Regions from separate parts of the Comamonas sp. F1-6 genome, predicted to be linked through region 1. Evidence: predicted binding sites of a transcription regulator. Region 1 holds the regulator's gene; the other holds the start of a gene.
The links. Region 1 encodes FNR, which switches genes on or off when oxygen is low (the NO sensors DNR and NnrR bind a similar motif). Its sites were predicted from a motif close to TTGATNNNNATCAA; they were not measured.
Positions count from the first base shown of each region.

Region 2: the regulator FNR is predicted to act here: its motif matches at 4,033-4,046, upstream of AAIL66_RS14500 (DUF2189 domain-containing protein).

Region 1 is NZ_JBCPWN010000004.1:155,448-168,008, reverse strand. Features, by position in the region: gene AAIL66_RS06070 (helix-turn-helix transcriptional regulator) at 1-522, opposite strand, end outside; gene AAIL66_RS06065 (bifunctional diguanylate cyclase/phosphodiesterase) at 705-3,194, opposite strand; gene AAIL66_RS06060 (HD domain-containing phosphohydrolase) at 3,191-4,435, opposite strand; gene AAIL66_RS06055 (sulfite exporter TauE/SafE family protein) at 4,546-5,259, opposite strand; gene hemN (oxygen-independent coproporphyrinogen III oxidase) at 5,263-6,645, opposite strand; gene fnr (fumarate/nitrate reduction transcriptional regulator Fnr) at 6,914-7,636, shown strand; gene AAIL66_RS06040 (hypothetical protein) at 7,700-7,963, opposite strand; gene AAIL66_RS06035 (FixH family protein) at 8,221-8,526, opposite strand; gene ccoG (cytochrome c oxidase accessory protein CcoG) at 8,653-10,095, opposite strand; gene ccoP (cytochrome-c oxidase, cbb3-type subunit III) at 10,178-11,089, opposite strand; gene AAIL66_RS06020 (CcoQ/FixQ family Cbb3-type cytochrome c oxidase assembly chaperone) at 11,117-11,254, opposite strand; gene ccoO (cytochrome-c oxidase, cbb3-type subunit II) at 11,272-11,904, opposite strand; gene ccoN (cytochrome-c oxidase, cbb3-type subunit I) at 11,924-12,561, opposite strand, start outside.
Region 2 is NZ_JBCPWN010000013.1:60,101-66,300, reverse strand. Features, by position in the region: gene AAIL66_RS14520 (patatin-like phospholipase family protein) at 1-442, opposite strand, end outside; gene AAIL66_RS14515 (MFS transporter) at 718-1,983, shown strand; gene AAIL66_RS14510 (BON domain-containing protein) at 2,160-2,669, shown strand; gene AAIL66_RS14505 (PLP-dependent transferase) at 2,754-3,977, shown strand; gene AAIL66_RS14500 (DUF2189 domain-containing protein) at 4,200-4,997, shown strand; gene AAIL66_RS14495 (hypothetical protein) at 5,018-5,236, shown strand; gene AAIL66_RS14490 (arylesterase) at 5,254-5,991, opposite strand; gene AAIL66_RS14485 (ABC transporter ATP-binding protein) at 5,990-6,200, shown strand, end outside.

The DNA.
Region 1 (12,561 bases):
ACGCCAACCATAGGAGCAGCCGTTATCGGTCATGACATCCACGGCCAGAATGTGCTCGATGTTCACCCCCTTGCACCAGTCGGTGTAGTAGCGACAGGAATGCCATTCGGCCTCCGTCATCACATCCGACAGGGTGAGCACCTTGTCCTTGGCGATACCGAGAAACGGGCTCCATTGCGCATAGGGGTCGTAAGGAATGACTTCGGAGCGACCGCTCGATGCAGAAATCACCCAGCCCACATTCTCACCATGAGGGTCGCGCACCACGAGCGAGGCGTAGTTGCCATTGGCACTTGAGCGCAGCAGCTCCAGAAATACCTTCCAGTTCTGCGGGTCCATGGCTGACTCGTACAGCGCAGTAATCAGTTGACTCAGGGCTTCGGTACCGATGACCGAGGCCTGTTCCGGCGAAGAAGCGGCCTCAGGCTCCACGGCATACGGGACGGGAAAGCCGGTGACGGCCTGAAGAGCATCCGAGCGATAGTTGTAGAAATCAAAAGTTGCGTAATCGCTTTTGGGCATTTGCTGTCTCAAAAAATCCGGCCCATCAAATACCGCACAGTTACTCAACTCTGCGCGCGTTCTTCATTGATGCACGCACCCAGAAGTCGGCCCAAGAAATGCCTTGATTTTGCTGAATCCCCACAAACTGCGCATCGTCAAATCAGACGATAGGAAACCTAGCAAAAAAGCATGCCCTCCAACTATTGCAGACCTGCAATATGAATACCACTGGCATCGTCATCCGACGAATACGGCTGAGCTCTCGGCTCCTGCTCGGATGCACCCTGCTCCAAGCGCTTTCGGAATTGCTCTGCAGGCAAGGCTGGCGAGCACAGATAGCCCTGAAAGTAGTCACCCTGTAACTGCTCAATTGCCTGGCATTGCTCCTGCGTTTCCACTCCTTCTGCCACAAGTTCCACACCCAATGCCTGCCCCATGCTGATGATGGCGCCCACAATGGCCTTGTCTCCCGCATCGTGCGGCAGGCCACGCACAAAACTCTGGTCGATCTTGATCTTGGAGATCGGCAGTTTTTTCAAATAAGCCAAGCTCGAATAACCGGTACCGAAGTCGTCAATGACCAGACCCACACCCAGCTCTGCGATCTGGTGCACGCGCAAAGCCATTTCCTGCGCTTCCTGCAGCAAAATGCTCTCGGTCAGCTCCAGCTCCAGCCACTGTGCCGGCAAGCCGCTGGCTTCCAGCACATATTTGAGGCGATCCACAAAGTCCGGCTGCCTGAACTCCAGCGCGGAGACATTCACCGATACCTTGACGGGCATGTCCATAGCCAGCCAGCGCGCCGCCTCTTGTACTGATTGCTCCAGCACCCAGGCATCCAGCGCAACCACATAGCCGGACTCCTCCGCCAACGGAATGAAGGCTGCAGGAGAGATCACCCCCAGCTCGGGGTCCGTCCATCGAAGCAAAGCCTCTGCCGCCACAATGCGACCCGAACGGATATGTACCTGTGGCTGAAAGTGCACGGCCATATGCCCCTTGTCCAGCGCCTGGCGCATGGCATGCTCCAGCTTCATGCGCGAGAGCAGACCCGCACTCATTTGCGGCTGGTAGAAACTGAAATTGCCGCGTCCACGCTCCTTGACACGATACATGGCGATATCGGCCTGACGAATCAGCTCGTCCAGCGTCAAACCATCCGCCGGAAATTGCGCAGCCCCAATGCTGCACTGAACGGAAAAGCCCAGGCCGTCAAGCATAAAGGGCTGACGCATTTCGTCCAGAATACGGGCAGCCACGGCCGAAGCCCCTTCTCCCGTGCAATCATGCAGATAGAGAACAAATTCGTCCCCGCCCTGACGGCACAGCACATCCGCAGGGCGCAGCAGTCCGCTCAGCCGCTGAGCAACCAGCTTGAGCACCCGATCGCCGAAGTCATGGCCCAATGAATCGTTGATGATCTTGAAACGATCCAGATCCAGAAACAGAATGCTGAAGGGCTGCTGTGTGAAGCGCGCAGCAGTGATTGCGGCTTGCACGTGACGGCTCAAACTCAGGCGATTGGGCAGCCCTGTCAACGCATCACTGTAAGCCAGCTGCTCAATCTGCTTTTGGGCACTGCGCTGCATGGTCATGTCGCGCATAAAGCCAATGCTTTGTACCAGACGCCCATAGCCGTCACGCAATGCAACCCAGGACAGCCAGACCGCGCAGCGCTGACCTTCACTCTGCTTGAGCCAAAGATTGCCCTCCCAGAAGCTGCCCACATCCCAGCGCGCAGCGGCCAGCTCCAGCAGGTCGGACACAGGCCCTCCCTCGGACTCGAACAGAGTCCAGGCAGCGAGCCCCAGCACCGCCTTGCCATGCAGCAACTGCCCGCCGGCCGGGTTGACCTGAACGATGACACCATTGGCATCGGCAATGAAGATACCGTCCAGGCTGGACTCGAACACTCTTGCAGCCAGACGTAGTTCTGTCGCCGAGCTGGATTCCACCGTGATGTCTCGATAGGAGTAGATACGCCCTATCGCCACACCGCGACTGAGCTGAGGCACGGAGCGACGCTCCAGCACCCTGCCACTGAGCAGCTGCAGTACCTCCGAGGTTTCAGGAGCCGACAGGTCCTGCGCATCCTGCAGAAGAGTGAACTGACTCTCGCTGCTGATGGTCTGCGCTTCCAGATGGGCAAAAACGGCCGCATCATCTCGCTGCACGAGCAGTGGTTCGGGTAGTTGCCACAGCTCCGCGAAACGGTGATTGAATGCCCGAATGCCGCCGCGCAGATCACAGACCAGCATGCCATCTGCAGCGGACTCAAGCGTCGCCCGCAACTCTGCAAGCAGCATGTCCAGTTCGCTCTCGTGCCGCAACTGCTCGCTGCGGTCGAGCATGGTGAGCATCAACCAGCGCGGATTCAGGGCGATGGAGCCCACCCCCATCTCCACAGCTGTCAATGAACCATTGGCTGTACAGATTTCTGTGAGAAATTTCGCCCCGCCCACCCAGTTTGAGGCATCCTGCCAGAACGCCTTTTGCACCAGGGAGGCGCACAGCACATCGACATACTGCTCCTGCGCCTGCTCGGGCGTGTAGCCCGTGAGCTGCATACTGGCTGCATTGGCATGCACGACACGCAATGTCTGCGCATCCAGCAGCCAGACCGCCTCCTGCAAACCATCGAGCATGGAGGCAAGCAGAGGGTCAATCAGAAAACTCTGCTGCAAAGTCACGCGAGGTCTTTCTCGGCAGCAGGTGCTGCAGAACTGTCAAAAAAGTAGCAAAGACGCCTTTGCGGCTGTAAAGCTTCTAACGCATTTCGAGAAAGCTGATTTCGCGTCAAGCCCCGGCGAATACCCAAACCCACATATTCAAGCAAATCTACGAACCGCAGCTTCTGCGGCGCCTGCATGTCATAGGTCAGCACCTTCGGCTTGAGCGACTGGCTGGTGTTGACAGACACCACCACGCCCATCCGCCCATCGCTTAGTTCCACCAAAGAGCCCGGTGGATAGACCCCCAAGGTCTGCACGAATGCCTTGAGCACATCGGGCGCATACCGCTGGCGATACTGTCCGTACAGTGCAGCCATGGCTTCATGAGGCGTCATTTCGTTGCCTTGCAGTGGCAGATTGCACAAGCGCTCAAAATTATTGACCAGCGCCAGGATCTGTCCGGCAATGTCCATATCTTCGGCCAGCAAGCCAAGTGGAAAGCCTGACCCATCGGCCCATTCATGATGCTGGGCGATGGCCGTCGTGACGGAAGGAGGATAGCCCATGGATAGAGCCAATGCCACCGACTCTCCGACATGACGCGCATACACGGTCTCTCGCAGAGGCGTGCGGCCCGTGCCCTGATTCAGTGCATTGGCCGATGCGGAAATCTCAAGCCCCGGCTTGCCGATGTCATGCAACAGGGCCGCCGTGCCCAGATCCTTCAATACTTCATCGCACAGGCCCAGCGTCTTACCCAGCAACAGGCTCAGTACGGAGACATTGACACCATGTACGCCAAAGGTGGCGCCCCCCGTATCCGCGAGCAGATGCAAACTCAGATCACGAGCCTGCGCCAGTTTGACGACTTGCTGTGCAACCAGCATATCCGTCGTTGTCCGCGCCTTCTCGGGGTTGACAGGCAACAAGGCCTGCACGTCATCAAATACGGAAACCGCGCCCAGAAACCTGGACTGCACGCCCAAAATACTGTTACGCCAGGCATGCGCATCGTTCTCGGGGGGGGCAGGAGCGGGTTGAGGGTCTGCTGTCGGAGGCGCTGCCGCTTCCTCCAGATCGCTTCTCGATAGATCGACCTGAACTGCCTTGAGCTTCAGGGTCCTGAGTGTCTGCAACTGCTCGTCATTGACAATCTTGAAGCTGCTGACGGGAAACGGATGGCGCAACCAGCCGGTCTCCAGATGGACATACATGCCGATACGCAGTTGTCCGATATCAATAGCAACGAAACGATTCACTTTGGGCGCTACACACAAGATGAGACATTATTCCGCAGTTCCATGACTGCTCAAGCATGACTAGGGTCTGTTGGGATGCAAACAGCGTCAACAACCCCCTCTTGTGTGACTTATCGGCACCAAAGACTGGGTTTGTAGACCAGGTCCATCCACAAAGCCCAACTCGCAACGCCAATCAGCATCAGACCTGCAACTCTGGTGCCCCACCTGGCCCGCAATGCATTGACATGCGACTGCCCCAGTTGCCACAGCCAGGGTCCCGCCAGCAACCACAGTGCACCACCAACGGCAAAGGCAGCCATGGACAAAGCACCTTGCCAGGCGCCGCCACTCAAGGCCGCCACCAACACCGCCGAATACAGCAAACCACAAGGCATCAGTGCCCAGGCAAAGCCCGCTGCCAGACTGCCGCCCGGCGCGGTGACCCAGGGCTGAACCCTGGCCCAGACGGAACGCCCCGCCCGCTCCAGCCAGGCTGGCTGCCGCGCCTGCACCACCATGGCCAACCCCCAGGCCATGACCGCCACATGCATCAGCGTCCAAAGTCTCTGCAATGCCGTTGTCTGACTGGTCAGCCAGGCCAGACTTTCCATGGCCACGGCCGCGATCCCGCCCAGCAGGGCATAGGCAGCGATGCGCCCCAGATGAAACAGGCTGGTACGCAGCCATTGGCGTTTTTGCAGGCCGAGCACGACAACTGGCTGCCCGCCGCCGACAGGCTTCGCTGCTGTGACCACACTGCAGGGGGCAGCGCACATCACAAGACAATGGGGCCCACCCACGAGCCCCATGATCAAAGCAGTCCAGACCAGCGAAAATAACATGCGCTAGATGATGCGCGAAAAGCGGGCGCGGTTCCGGTCAGCCTGCAAATATCGGTCAAACAGCATGGCTACTCCGCGCACAAAAAACCAGCCCAGGCCAGTGACCTTGAAGCCCTCGACGGACAGCTCGACCAAGCCGTTGCGCTGCATCTCTGCCAGCGCATCCAGCTCCGCAGCGAAGTACTCGCGGAAATTGATAAGCCAGGCCTGCTCCATGGGCTCATACAGGACGGAACCCTGGCACATGATGGACATGATGACGGCTCTGCGCACCAGATCGTCACGCGAAAGCGCCAGTCCGCGCTGCACGGGCAGCATGCCTCCATCGACGGCATCGTAGTACTCTTCAAGAGTCTTGACGTTCTGGCTGTAGGTCGCACCCACCTTGCCGATAGCCGATACGCCCAGTGCAATCAGATCGCAATCAGGCTGGGTGCTGTAGCCCTGAAAGTTGCGATGCAGGCGCCCCTGGCGCTTGGCAATGGCCAGAGAGTCGTCAGGCAGCGCAAAGTGGTCCATGCCTACATAGACATAGCCGCCATCCATGAATGCATCAATTGCGCCGGAGAGCATGTTCAGCTTGTCCTGTCCCATGGGCAGGTCTGCCGATTCGATACGCCTTTGCGGCTTGAAACGCTCGGGCAGATGCGCATAGGCATACAGTGCAATGCGATCGGGGCGCAGCTCATTGACCTGTGCCAGCGTGCGCGCAAAAGACTCGGGCGTCTGCCTGGGCAGCCCGTAGATCAGGTCCACATTGATGGAGACAAAGCCCAGGCGGCGCGCCTCGGCCACCAACGAAAAGACTTGCTCGGCGGGCTGCTCGCGGTGCACCGCTTTCTGCACCGCGGGATCAAAGTCCTGCACGCCAAAGCTCAGGCGATTGAACCCCATGTCCTTGAGAGCTCTCAGCCGCTCGTTGCTGACGGTGCGCGGATCGACCTCGATGGAGTACTCGCCCGCGGGATCCAGCTTGAAATGTTCACGCATCAAAACCATCAGCTGCTGCAACTCGGCATCGCTGAAGAAGGTCGGTGTGCCTCCGCCCAGATGCAGCTGGCTTACGAGCTGACCTTTGCCGCAATGCTCGGTATGCATGGCCAGCTCGCGGCTCAGGTAGTCCAGATACTCGGCAGCCTTCTCGTGATGCTTGGTCACGATCTTGTTGCAGGCGCAGTAATAGCAAAGCGACTCACAGAACGGCACATGCACATAAACGGACAGGGGCAAAGCGCGCGAGCCAGAATGCGTCTTGCGCTGCTTGAGTGCCAGTATGTAGTCGTCTGCACCAAAAGCCTCAACAAAACGGTCGGCTGTTGGGAACGATGTGTAGCGTGGGCCGGGGATATCAAAGCGGCTCAGCAACTCAGGCGTGACTGCGGTCATAACTGGGAGTTAGGGTGCGCCCACACTCTGTATAGAGCAGATTTCAATGGAAATCAGATCCTGAAAATCATGCCCAAAATAGGCAAAAGCGCATGTTTTTGAACGAATACAGGCAATGTGCCCCAAGGCAATCACCCTGTCCTTGATGAAAATCAAGAGACCTCAAGGCAAGTGCTGCGACAATTTGATCCATCTCATCTTCAACCACGAGGTCAATGACCAGCGCGACTCTCCACTCTGTGTCTGTCTGCGCCGTTGCAAAAAGCCCATGAATCTTCAGACCATCAAAGCATCCTGCTCCAACTGCAATCTGCGTGAACTGTGCATGCCCATGGGCCTGGACGATGAACAAATGGAGCGCATTGACGAGATTGTGGCCACGCGCCGCAAGGTCAAGCGCGGCGGGCTGCTGTTTCGCAATGGCGAAGAGTTCACCTCTCTGTATGCCATTCGAACCGGCTTCTTCAAGACCAGCGTGGCCACCGAAGACGGACGCGATCAGGTCACAGGCTTTCAGATGGCTGGCGAAATCATTGGTCTGGACGGCATCGTCAACGACCACCACACTTGTGATGCCGTGGCCCTGGAAGACGCCGAGGTCTGTGTCATGCCGTTTGACAAACTGGAGCAGCTCTCGCGCGAGGTCACGGCCCTGCAGAACCATGTGCACAAGGTCATGAGCCGCGAAATCGTGCGCGAGCATGGCGTGATGCTGCTGCTGGGCAGCATGCGTGCCGAGGAGCGCCTGGCGGCCTTTGTGTTGAACCTGGTCCAGCGCCTGTCGGCACGCGGCTTTTCCAAGTCGGAACTGGTGCTGCGCATGACGCGCGAAGAAATCGGCAGTTACCTGGGCCTCAAGCTCGAGACCGTGAGCCGCACCTTCTCCAAATTTGCAGAGGAAGGCATTGTGGAAGTCAAGCAGCGCCACCTGCGCATCCTGGATACCGAGGCGCTCAAACGCATCGTCAACAGCCAGCAATGCCAGAGCTGAACCGATTCGACAGACACTCTCAAGACAAAGCCCGCGGACAGCGGGCTTTTTTATCTGGGCGAGTTACTCGGGCAGAGGCTCGGAAACGATGCCGCCATTGAGATCGCTGACGGAGCGCCCCAGCATCACCGTCATCGCACCTCCAATCAGCGTCACGACCCAGAAGGCAAAAAAAGCGACCGTATAGATGGCCTGGCGCGACCAGTCCAGTGGGGAGCCCAGCCAGTGCACATCCAGCGGGTCCACAAAGGCAAAAACCACCATCTCCATGATTGCCGCCGCCAGAAAGGCCGGCCAGACAATCCACATCCAGCGTCGAGCATCCATCCTGATTCTCCTTGGGCTGTGGGCTTGATCATATTTTGCACAACAGTGGTGACCGTTCATGCAGGACTGCGGGCATGCACCGTGGCGGGAAACCCTGAATTACTCTCTTTTCAGTAGCATCCTGCGCAATCCGAATATCAAAAAATCATTTACTTCTACATCAACGTTAGACGGAGCATGCATAACACGCTCTGATTTTGATATTGGCAACAAAAAAGGCCGCAAAAGCGACCTTGGCGGAGCAAGCGCCGGAGCGCTCAGCGATCCAGCGGATGGTCCTTGGCTGGCGTGGCCGCATGATTGCGGCCGGTGACTGCTGGGGCCAGGCTTTTTTCACTTTCGCTCAGGCGCTGGTTGATTTCCATGCCATGGCGGTAGTAGTCAGGGTCAATCACGGGATCGGGCCTGCTCAGTGCGATGTATGCGGTGACAAAGCCGGCAATCACCACGATCACCGGGCCGGCGATGATGAGCCAGACATGGGCAAACTTCCACCAGGGCTTGCCGTCCTCGGGGTGGATGATCTTGGCCGTTTGCGAGACCTTGGCTTGTGCTGCCGACATGATGAAACCTCTTTCCAAAATTCTGACCACCCGAGCACGCATGGCAGGGTGGCATAAATTGTTGCCGATTGGCGGTGCCCTTGTCCGGCCTCCGTGATGGCTCACGAAGACCGGCAAGACCTGGCATTAACGCGGCACCAGGAACACCGTCTTCTCGGAAATACGCCCTGCTCCGGCAGTCACTGCATCCACATTGAAGTGTACGGGGTGCGAGCCGGGAGTTGCCGAGCCATACGGAATCTGCAGCCGCACCGCAATGCCGCGTGTCTCTGCCGGGCCAACGCTCACTTCCTGCTCGGATGCGACTTCCAGATTCTCCAGGCCCACGGCGCTGATACGGTAGCGCTGCTCGGACTCGGTGGCGTTCATGATCTGCAGACGGTAGACGTTCTCCAGCTTGCCGCCCGCCACGATGCGCGAAAGCGCAGCACGGTCGCGAATCACGTCGACCTTGAGCGGCTCGCGCAGCACCAGACTGGCGATCATGGCGGCGCTGAGGGCCACCAGCACGGCCGAGTAGATCAGCACACGCGGGCGGAAAATGCGGCGAATCACCTGCACCTGCTTCCAGGCCTTTGCCACGGCATTCTGAGTGGTCAACCGGATCAGGCCACGCGGATACTCCATCTTGTCCATCACGGAGTTGCAGGCATCGATGCACAGACCGCAGCCGATGCATTCGTACTGCAACCCTTTGCGGATATCGATGCCCACGGGGCAGACCTGAACGCAAAGCTTGCAATCTATGCAGTCCCCCAGGCCCTGTGCCTTGTAGTCGACGTCTTTCTTGCGCGGGCCGCGAGCTTCACCACGTTCGGCGTCGTAGCTGACGATCATGGTGTCCTTGTCGAACATGGCACTCTGAAAGCGTGCATAGGGACACATGTACTTGCAGACCTGCTCGCGCATATAGCCGGCGTTGCCGTAGGTGGCGAAGCCGTAGAACGCCACCCAGAAGATCTGCCAGTTGCCCTGGAAGGCCATCAACTCCACACCCAACTCACGGATGGGCACGAAGTAGCCGACAAAGGTGAAACCTGTCCAAAGAGATAGAGCGATCCAGAGAAACTGCTTGAGCGACTTTTTCCAGATCTTCTCCAAAGTCCAGCCGCTCTTGTCGATACGCATGCGGGCACTGCGATCGCCTTCGACCTTGCTTTCGATCCACATGAAGATCTCGGTGTAGACCGTCTGCGGACAGGAGAAGCCGCACCACAGACGCCCGGCTACGGCGGTAAACAGGAACAGCCCCAGTGCGCTGATGATCAGCAGCCCCGTCAGATAGATGAAGTCCTGCGGGTACAGCACCAGTCCGAACAGATAGAAGCGCCGGGCCCCCAGATCGAACAGCACCATCTGGCGCTCGCCCCACTGCAGCCAGGGCAGGCCGTAGAAGACGATCTGGGTCAGAAACACCATGGCCCAGCGCCACCGTGAGAACACGCCGCTAATAGAGCGTGAGTACACTTTTTGCTCGGAAGCGAACATAGGCACCAGCTCAGGCCCGCCCTCATGAGGCTCAGGCGTGATCGGTATGACTTTTCGGGGCTTCCCCTGATCGCACGGCATCGCAGTTCCTTAATATTTTTGTAATTACTGAAAATTGAAACGCGAAAAAGGCGGTGCCAGGGCACCGCCTTTTCAAAACGCATTACTTCTGGTTTTGCGTATTCGAAAGACTCCAGACATAGGAAGCCAGCACGGCAATTTGCGCCTCCGTCAGCTTCTCTTTCTGGGCAGGCATCTCATTGTGCTTGCCGTTGTTGACGATGTTCACGATTGCCGCCTCGCCCCAGCCATGCAGCCAGATGTCGTCGGTCAGGTTAGGAGCACCCAGCGCGGGGTTGCCCTTGCCGTCCATGCCGTGACAAGCCGCACAGGCCACGAATTTGGACTTGCCCTGCGAAGCCTTGACGGCATCGTGAGGGCTGCCCGACAGGCTCAGCACATAGTGCGCCACATTGCGCACATCTTCCGCCGAGCCCACGGCTGCCGCCATGGGCGGCATCATGCCGATACGGCCGTTGGTGATGGTCTCCCTGATCTTCTCGGGAGATCCGCCATGCAACCAGTCGCCGTCCGCCAGATTCGGGAAGGACTTGCTGCCGCGAGCGTCAGAGCCGTGGCATTGCGCACAGTTGTTCATGAACAGACGCTCGCCAATGGCCATGGCCTGAGGATCCTTGGCCATTTCTTCGGTGGGCATGCTGGTGAACTTGGCATACAGAGGCTCCAGGTCCGCCTTGGCCTTGGCCATTTCCTTGTCGTAGGCGCCGGTCTGGCTCCAGTCCAGCTTGCCGCCGAAGCCGCCCAGACCTGGGTAGACCACAAGATAGCCCAGGCTGAAAACCACGGTGATCACGAACAGACCCATCCACCACTTGGGCATGGGGTTGTTGAGTTCACGCAGGTCTTCGTCCCAGACATGGCCTGTGGTGTTGTCGCCCGAGGGAACGACCTTCTTGCGGGCCACCAGAATCAGCAGCAGCAAGCAGCCAAAGATGCCGATCAGCGTAATCGCCGCGACATACACCGACCAGAAATTGTTAATGAAATCGCTCATGGGATGTTCTCGTTGTGGTGATCAGACTCAGTCTTCCAGGAATGGAACCTGAGCTGCCTCGTCAAAACGGGCCTGGTTGCGGCGGGCATACGCCCACCACCAGATGCCCACGAAACACGCCAGCGATGCCAGCGTGGCCACGATACGCATGGTGGTGATATCCATTTCCAGCCCTTTCTCTCTTACTTGACGGCGCGACCAAGGACCTGCAGATAGGCAATCACTGCCTCCATCTCCGTCTTGTCCTTGACCTCGGCCTGAGCACCGGCGATTTCCGCATCGGTGTACGGCACGCCCACCTTGCGCAGCGCGCTCATGCGCGTTGCCACGGCCGTGTCATCCACCTTGTTGGCTTCCAGCCAGGGGTAAGCAGGCATATTGGACTCGGGCACCACGTCACGCGGGTTGTTCAGGTGGATGCGATGCCATTCGTCGCTGTACTTGCCGCCCACGCGATGCAGGTCGGGGCCGGTACGCTTGGAGCCCCACTGGAAGGGGTGGTCGTAGACGAACTCGCCAGCCACCGAGTAGTGGCCGTAGCGCATGGTCTCGGCGCGGAAGGGGCGGATCATCTGCGAGTGGCAGTTGTAGCAACCCTCGCGCAGATAGACGTCGCGCCCCATCAGCTGCAACGGCGTGTAGGGCTTGAGACCCGCCACGGCTTCGGTCGTGGACTTCTGGAAGAACAGCGGCACGATTTCCACCAGGCCGCCAATGGTCAGCACGAACAGCGTCAGCGCGATCAGCAAAAAGTTGCTGGTCTCGATCTTCTCGTGCGAAAAGCTCTTGGGAGCTGCGTTATTTTGATCAGACATTGCTTTTGCTCCTCAATGCTCAGGCGTGAGCCACCACGGCAGGCACTGCCACCTTGACGGAACGGCCGGCCATTGCGGTCTTCCAGGTGTTCCATGCCATCACCAGCATGCCGCCCAGATACAGCAGACCGCCAGTCACGCGAATCACATAGAAGGGATAGGTCGCCTTCACGCTTTCCACGAAGGTGTAGGTCAGCGTGCCGTCGGGGTTGACAGCGCGCCACATCAGGCCCTGCATCACACCGGCAATCCACATTGCGGCGATGTACAGCACGATGCCGATGGTCGCCATCCAGAAGTGCAGCTCGATCGCGGGCACGGAGTGCATCTTCTCGCGGCCGAACAGACGAGGGATCAGGTAGTACAGAGAGCCCATGGTGATCAGACCCACCCAGCCCAAAGCGCCGGAGTGCACGTGGCCCACGGTCCAATCGGTGTAGTGGCTCAGCGCGTTCACGGTCTTGATGGCCATCATCGGGCCTTCGAAGGTGGACATGCCGTAGAACGACAGGGACACGATCAGGAAGCGCAGGATGGGATCGTCGCGCAGCTTGTGCCAGGCACCCGACAGCGTCATGATGCCGTTGATCATGCCGCCCCAGCTGGGAGCCAGCAGGATCAGCGAGAACACCATGCCCACGGACTGAGTCCAGTCAG
Region 2 (6,200 bases), on a different contig from region 1:
CAAAAGGCTTGGCCATCTGCTCCAGCGGTTTGCGGCGGACTTGTTCATTCACATAGTCCTCAAGCTTCTGGCCGAGCACCAGGCCGCCAGCGGACAGCTGCAGGTCGCGGATCTTGGCTTCGTCCAGCGCCACGGCTTTTTCCTGCAGCTCAAAGGCGTTCATGCCGCTTGCATAGAGCGCACCCACCACGCTGCCGGCGCTGGTGCCTGCCACGAACGAGGGCGTGAGGCCATTGGCCTCGAGCATCTTGATGACGCCGATATGGGCAAAGCCCTTGGCCGCACCGCCGCCCAGCGCTAGGCCGATCTTGATCGGAGGGGCTGATGTGGTGGTCGAGAGGGTCTCAGGAGTCGCAGCGGGGCTGGGGGGATTGCTGCCGCAGGCAGCAAGGCCAAGCAGACTCAAACAGACCAAGGGGCGCAAAAAAGCATTCAGGCACATGCCGGGAAATCCTGCTGTCATTAGGGCGCAAAGTATAGCGACGGGTGTTTGAACCGTTGACGTACTGGTTTTGGTCGTCAAAAAGCATAGCTTCCTGTGTTTGATAGCAAATAGTTTGAGACATGTATCCTTTGTTTGGCCTATGCGTGCCGATGCGACTCTGCAGACAATGTTCTCATCACAAGCAAGTGGCTGGCCCGCTTTGACGGCGCGGCAGGATGAACACCTGTCCGCTCTGTCCCTGTCGCAGGCCCGGCCCGATCAAGAGGCAGCAAATGTCGCAAAGCAATACATGGCAGGCCGGTGCCACAACGGCACAGGCCTCGGTCTGGTGGGTGGGCTTCGGCCTGGTGGTGGGAGTGCTGGGGGCGGCGCTGATCAGCCCGCTTTATGCGCTCTATCAGCAAGCCTGGCAGTTGCGGCCCAGCGATATCTCGCTGATCTATGTGCTCTATATGTGCGGTGGCCTGTGCGCCCTGCTGTTTCTGGGGCGTCTGCCCGACCGCATCGGCTTTCAGCGCGTGATGCTGTGTTTCCTGTGTCTGACGCTGGCAGGCACTCTGATCTCCATGCTGGCCTGGAATCTGCCCAGCCTGATCGTCGGGCGTTTCATGGTGGGGGTGTCATCAAGCCTCATCACCATCAGCGCCACCACGGGCCTGACACTGCTGGCTGCCAGCGCAAGCACCGGTCTGCAGCCGCAGCGCGTGGCCATGGTGGCCAGCTTTCTCAATGTGCTGGGCTTTGGTCTGGGGCCCTTGATCGGTGGCGTGGCGGGGCAGTGGCTGCCTCAGCCCTTGACGACGGCCTATCTGGTGCCGCTGGCGCTGGGCTGCATCGGTGTGGCAGGCGTTGTCACGCTCAAGCTGCCGGAGTCGGTGCAGCGGGATGCGGGCCAGCTGGGACAGGCCCCCGAACGTCTGCACTGGCGGGACTGTCTGCCGCGGCTGACATGGCCTGTGCGCGAGGATTCCCTGGCCTTTGCACTGACCTGTGGCTATCCGTTCGTGGCGTTCGGTGTATTCGGGCTGTATGCCTCCATGGCACCGCTGTTTCTGCAGCAGATGATTCCCTGGAGCGGCCCTATGGTCAGCGGTACGGCCATTGCGGTGATTTTGCTCGTCTCTGCAGGCATTCAGCTGGTGGCTGCCAGCCTGCCGCTGCACCGCTGCGGCTTTGCCGGCATGGCGCTGCTGGTGCTCAGCAACGGCATGCTGTTGCTGAATCTGCAACTGCAATCAACGCTGCTGTTCATCTTGGGCGTGGGCTTGACAGCACTGGGGCATGGCATGTGCATGCTGGCCGGCATGACCATGGTGGGCCGTCTTGCCAGGCCCGACAACCAGGCAGGCATGTTGTCTACCTATCAGACCATCGGTTTGCTTGGCTCCATGTTGCCCATGATGGCAGTGGGCTGGATTGCCGACCACTGGAGCATCAAGCTGGCCGTGAGCCTGTTTGCCTGCTTTGTCATGCTGTTGGCTACCCTGCTGGGCTTGGCATTTGCGCGTCATCCGCGCATGCAAGGGGTTGCGGATTAGCGCATGGCTTGCATAGAGTTTCTGTAAATCACAGAAGAGAACACTTATTAATTAAATGTCACAAATTCGGACAAATTTGTCCTACAGGGATGCGGGAAAAGTTCGTATCCGAGCCAAAATGGTGGCTCGTTACAGTTGACCGTCATGTTTTTGCAAGCATTAAGGGAGAAATCGATATGACCACTATGTTCAAGCGTTCCGCTCAAGTTCTGGCCATTACCGCCTTGGCCTTTGGCTTGGCTGCCTGCGGCAAGTCCGACGACAACAAGACCGCTGGCCAGAAGCTCGATTCCGCCATTTCCCAGACCGAGAAGGCTGCGGAAAATGCTGGCAGCAAGATTGAAGAAGGTACGGCCAAGGCCGGCGATGCAGCTGCCGATGCATTGGCCAAGGCCGGTGAAGCTACCGGTGCCGCCATGGAAAAGGCTGGCAACAAGATGGAGGAAGGCGCTGCCAAGGCGGGTGCTGCCCTCGATGACGCTGGCATCACCGCTGCCGTCAAGACCGATTTCATCAAGGCCCCGGAAATCAGCGCTCTGCAGATCAATGTGGATACCAAGGGCGGCGTAGTGACCCTGACCGGCACCGTGCCCAGCGAAGCCGTCAAGACCCAGGCCGGCGATATCGCCAAGGCTGCCAAGGGCGTGACCTCGGTCAACAACAATCTGACCGTGAAGGCTGGCTGATACTCCTGGGCCGCCACCTCGCATGAAGCCAGAGCGCGCAAGCCCTCTGGCTTTTTTGTGGCTGCATGGCACTAAGATCAGGGCATGACCCAAGCCGACCACAAGCTTTCCACCCATCTGATCCATCATCCCTACAAGCCTCCCACGGACTTCGAAGGCCCGCAGCTTGCCGTGCACAAGGCCTCGACCGTGTACTTCGAGAATGTGCAGGCCATGCGCGAGCGCCGCTGGCTGGACAAGAGCAGCTACACCTACGGTCTGCATGGCACGCCAACGACCTACGCCCTGGAAGAACGTCTGGCATCGCTGGAGGGCGGTCTGCAATGCCTGTTGGTACCCAGCGGTCTGGCCGCGATTGCCACGGTGTCGCTGGCGCTGCTCAGGACGGGCGACGAGGTGCTGGTGCCCGATAACGCATACGGTCCCAACAAGACGCTGACCGAGGGCGAGCTGGCCCATTTCGGCATTCGCCATCAGTACTACGACCCCATGTGCGTCGAAGACCTGGCGGCCAAGATTACTCCGGCCACCAAGCTGGTCTGGCTGGAGGCTCCTGGCTCGGTAACCATGGAGTTCCCCGATCTCGTCGAGCAGGTGCGCCTGTGCCGGGCCAGGGGCGTGACCATGGTGCTGGACAACACCTGGGGCGCGGGTCTGGCTTTCCGTCCCTTCGACCTGCTGGGCGATGGCAGCCTGGGCGTCGATGTCACGGTCCATGCCCTGACCAAATACCCCAGCGGCGGCGGTGATGTGCTGATGGGCAGCATCATCACGCGCAACCAGCCCCTGCATATGCGCATCAAGCTCGCGCACATGCGTCTGGGTCTGGGCGTGAGCGGCAACGACGCCGAAGCCGTGCTGCGCAGCCTGCCCAGCATCGGTCTGCGCTATCACGCGCAGGATCGCTCGGCACGCCAGTTGGCGCAGTGGCTGGCCACCCAGAGTGCCGTGGCGCAGGTGCTGCACCCCGCCATGCCTGATGCCCCGGGCCACGCTTGCTGGAAGCAGCTGTGCGGACAAGGGCAGGGCCAGGATGGCGTGGCCGCCGGTCTGTTCAGCGTGGTCATCGACGAGCGCTTCGACCAGGCAGCCGTCGATCGCTTATGTGACAGCCTGAGCCTGTTCAAGCTGGGCTACAGCTGGGGCGGGCCTGTGAGCTTGGTCGTGCCCTATGAGCTGCCCGAGATGCGCAGCCGTGCCACACCCCATATCAAGGCGGGCACCGTGGTGCGCTTTGCCATCGGCCTTGAGGATACTAGCGATCTGCAGGCCGACCTGGCCCAGGCCCTGCTCAGGGCCTTTGGTTGAAGCTATTTAAATAGGAGCTGGAAGCGCTTGCCGAGAAGCGATTTCAATGCTTTTATTGACTGAAGTCAATAAAAGACGGGCGCTATAAGCTCTTGTTTTCATAGTGAAATGCGGAGGCCGGCATGCGGGCTTTCCGCAATGCAGATTCGAGGTTGAGCGGGTAACTTGTTCCTGTCAGCTGCCGCCACCGAGGCGCGGTACGGGCGACAAGGAGGGTCTCGCATGCAAGCTTCCCCTGTTTCCGAGGTCAAGGCCGAGTCCGGCAATCTGCAGATTCTGCAACTGCGCTGGAGCGAGCCCTGGCAATGGCTGCTGCTGGGCCTGGGCGATGTGCGTCGCGCACCAATGATTGCGTTGTTCTACGGCCTGTGTTTCTGGGGCATGGCGCGTCTGATGGCCTGGGTGTTTCGCTCCAGCCCCGAATATCTGATGTCCATGGCCAGCGGCTGTCTGCTGGTAGGCCCCTTCCTGGCCATGGGCCTGTACTACGTCAGCAAGCAACTGGGGCAGGGCAAGCCCGTGCTGCTGTCGGAGTCGTTGACCTGCTGGGACAAGCATCTGGCCAGCATGGGCATGCTGGTCATGGTGCTGATGGTGCTGGAGATGCTCTGGGGGCGCGCCGCCATGGTGGTGTTCGCCATCTCGTTCGATACCGGCATGCCCAGTACGGCAACCCTGCTGCAGACCCTGCTGCGGCCCGAGAACTGGGAGTTCCTGCTGGGCTACACCGCGGTTGGCGGGATATTTGCTGCCTTGGTGTTTGCCAGCATGGTGGTTTCACTGCCCGCCATTCTCGATCTGGATACCGATGCCTTGACGGCTTGCATCACCAGCATGCGCGTGGTGGGTGCCAACACGGGTGTGATGCTGCTGTGGGGGCTGATCATCACCGTGTTGATCGCGGTCTCGCTGTTCTTCTACAGTGCAGGTCTGATCGTCATCGGGCCGCTGCTGGGTTGTACCAGCTGGCATGCCTATAAAGCCAGCGTCCGCGCCGAAAGCAAGGAGGACCCTGCTTGAGGCGCAATGAGGGGGATGTCATGGAGTTCTGGAACTGGTTGAAAAAAGTCTTTACGCCCCAGCCAGGCGCTTCGGGCCACAGCACCGATTCGCAGCTGACCTGGACTTCGGCGAGCAGCCGCGAGGACGGCCGCGACGTCTTCAACGACAGCTATTTTTGCGGCTCGGGCAGCAACGAGAGTGCCTGCAGCTCGGACGGCGGCGACTCTGGCGGTGATGGTGGAGGCAGCGGCGACTGAGGCCGCGCGGCCGTCACTTATTTCAGCAATGGCCTGAGCTTGGGCCAGACATTGGCCAGCATCTGTGGCTGAGCCTGGGCATTGGGGTGAATGCGGTCGCTCTGAAACCATCGCTCGGCGTCCGCCGCATCGCCGATGCCCGACAGCAGAAACGGCACCAGCGGCAGCTTTTGCGCGTCGGCAATGCTCCTGAACATCTCGGCAAATTGCTCGGTATATGTCGCTCCATAGTTGGGCGGTACCTGCATGCCCACCAGCAGCACCTGGGCCCCGGCCTCCCTGGCGGCCTTGATCATGACTTCCAGATTCTGCTGAGTGCTCTGCAGCGCCAGGCCGCGCAATGCGTCGTTGCCGCCCAGCTCCAGAATCAAGATGCCCGGCTCATGCTGCCTGAGCAGCGACGCCAGGCGCGCTCTGCCGCCGGCCGTGGTCTCGCCGCTGATGCTGGCATTGACCACCTTGCGCGGATTCTTTTCGTCATTCATGCGCTGCTGCAGCAACTGCACCCAGCCCTTGCCGCGCGTCAGGCCGTATTCGGCGCTCAGAGAATCGCCAAGCACCAGCACCAGCACCGGGCCGGGTTTCGCGCCGGGAGCGGCCTTGGCTGGCTCCTTGTTCCTGGCGGGCGATGAGGCCACTGCCGCACCGCAAGCCCCTGAAATGGCGAGCGACAGAGCAACAGCGATACAGTGACGGCGCTGCAGTGCAAAGTGCTGGTTGCGACTCTTGACGTTTTTGCTATTCAATTGATTCATGTCCACAACTCTTGCCATTCCTTTGATTGCCGTTGAGCAACTGTCCAAATCGGTGAGCGATTCCACAGGCGTGCTGGATATTTTGCGGGATATCAATCTGAGTTTCACGGCCGGCGAAACCGTTGCCATTGTGGGTGCCTCCGGCTCGGGTAAAAGCACTTTGCTGTCGATTCTGGCCGGCCTCGATACCCCCAGCCGCGGCACGGTCC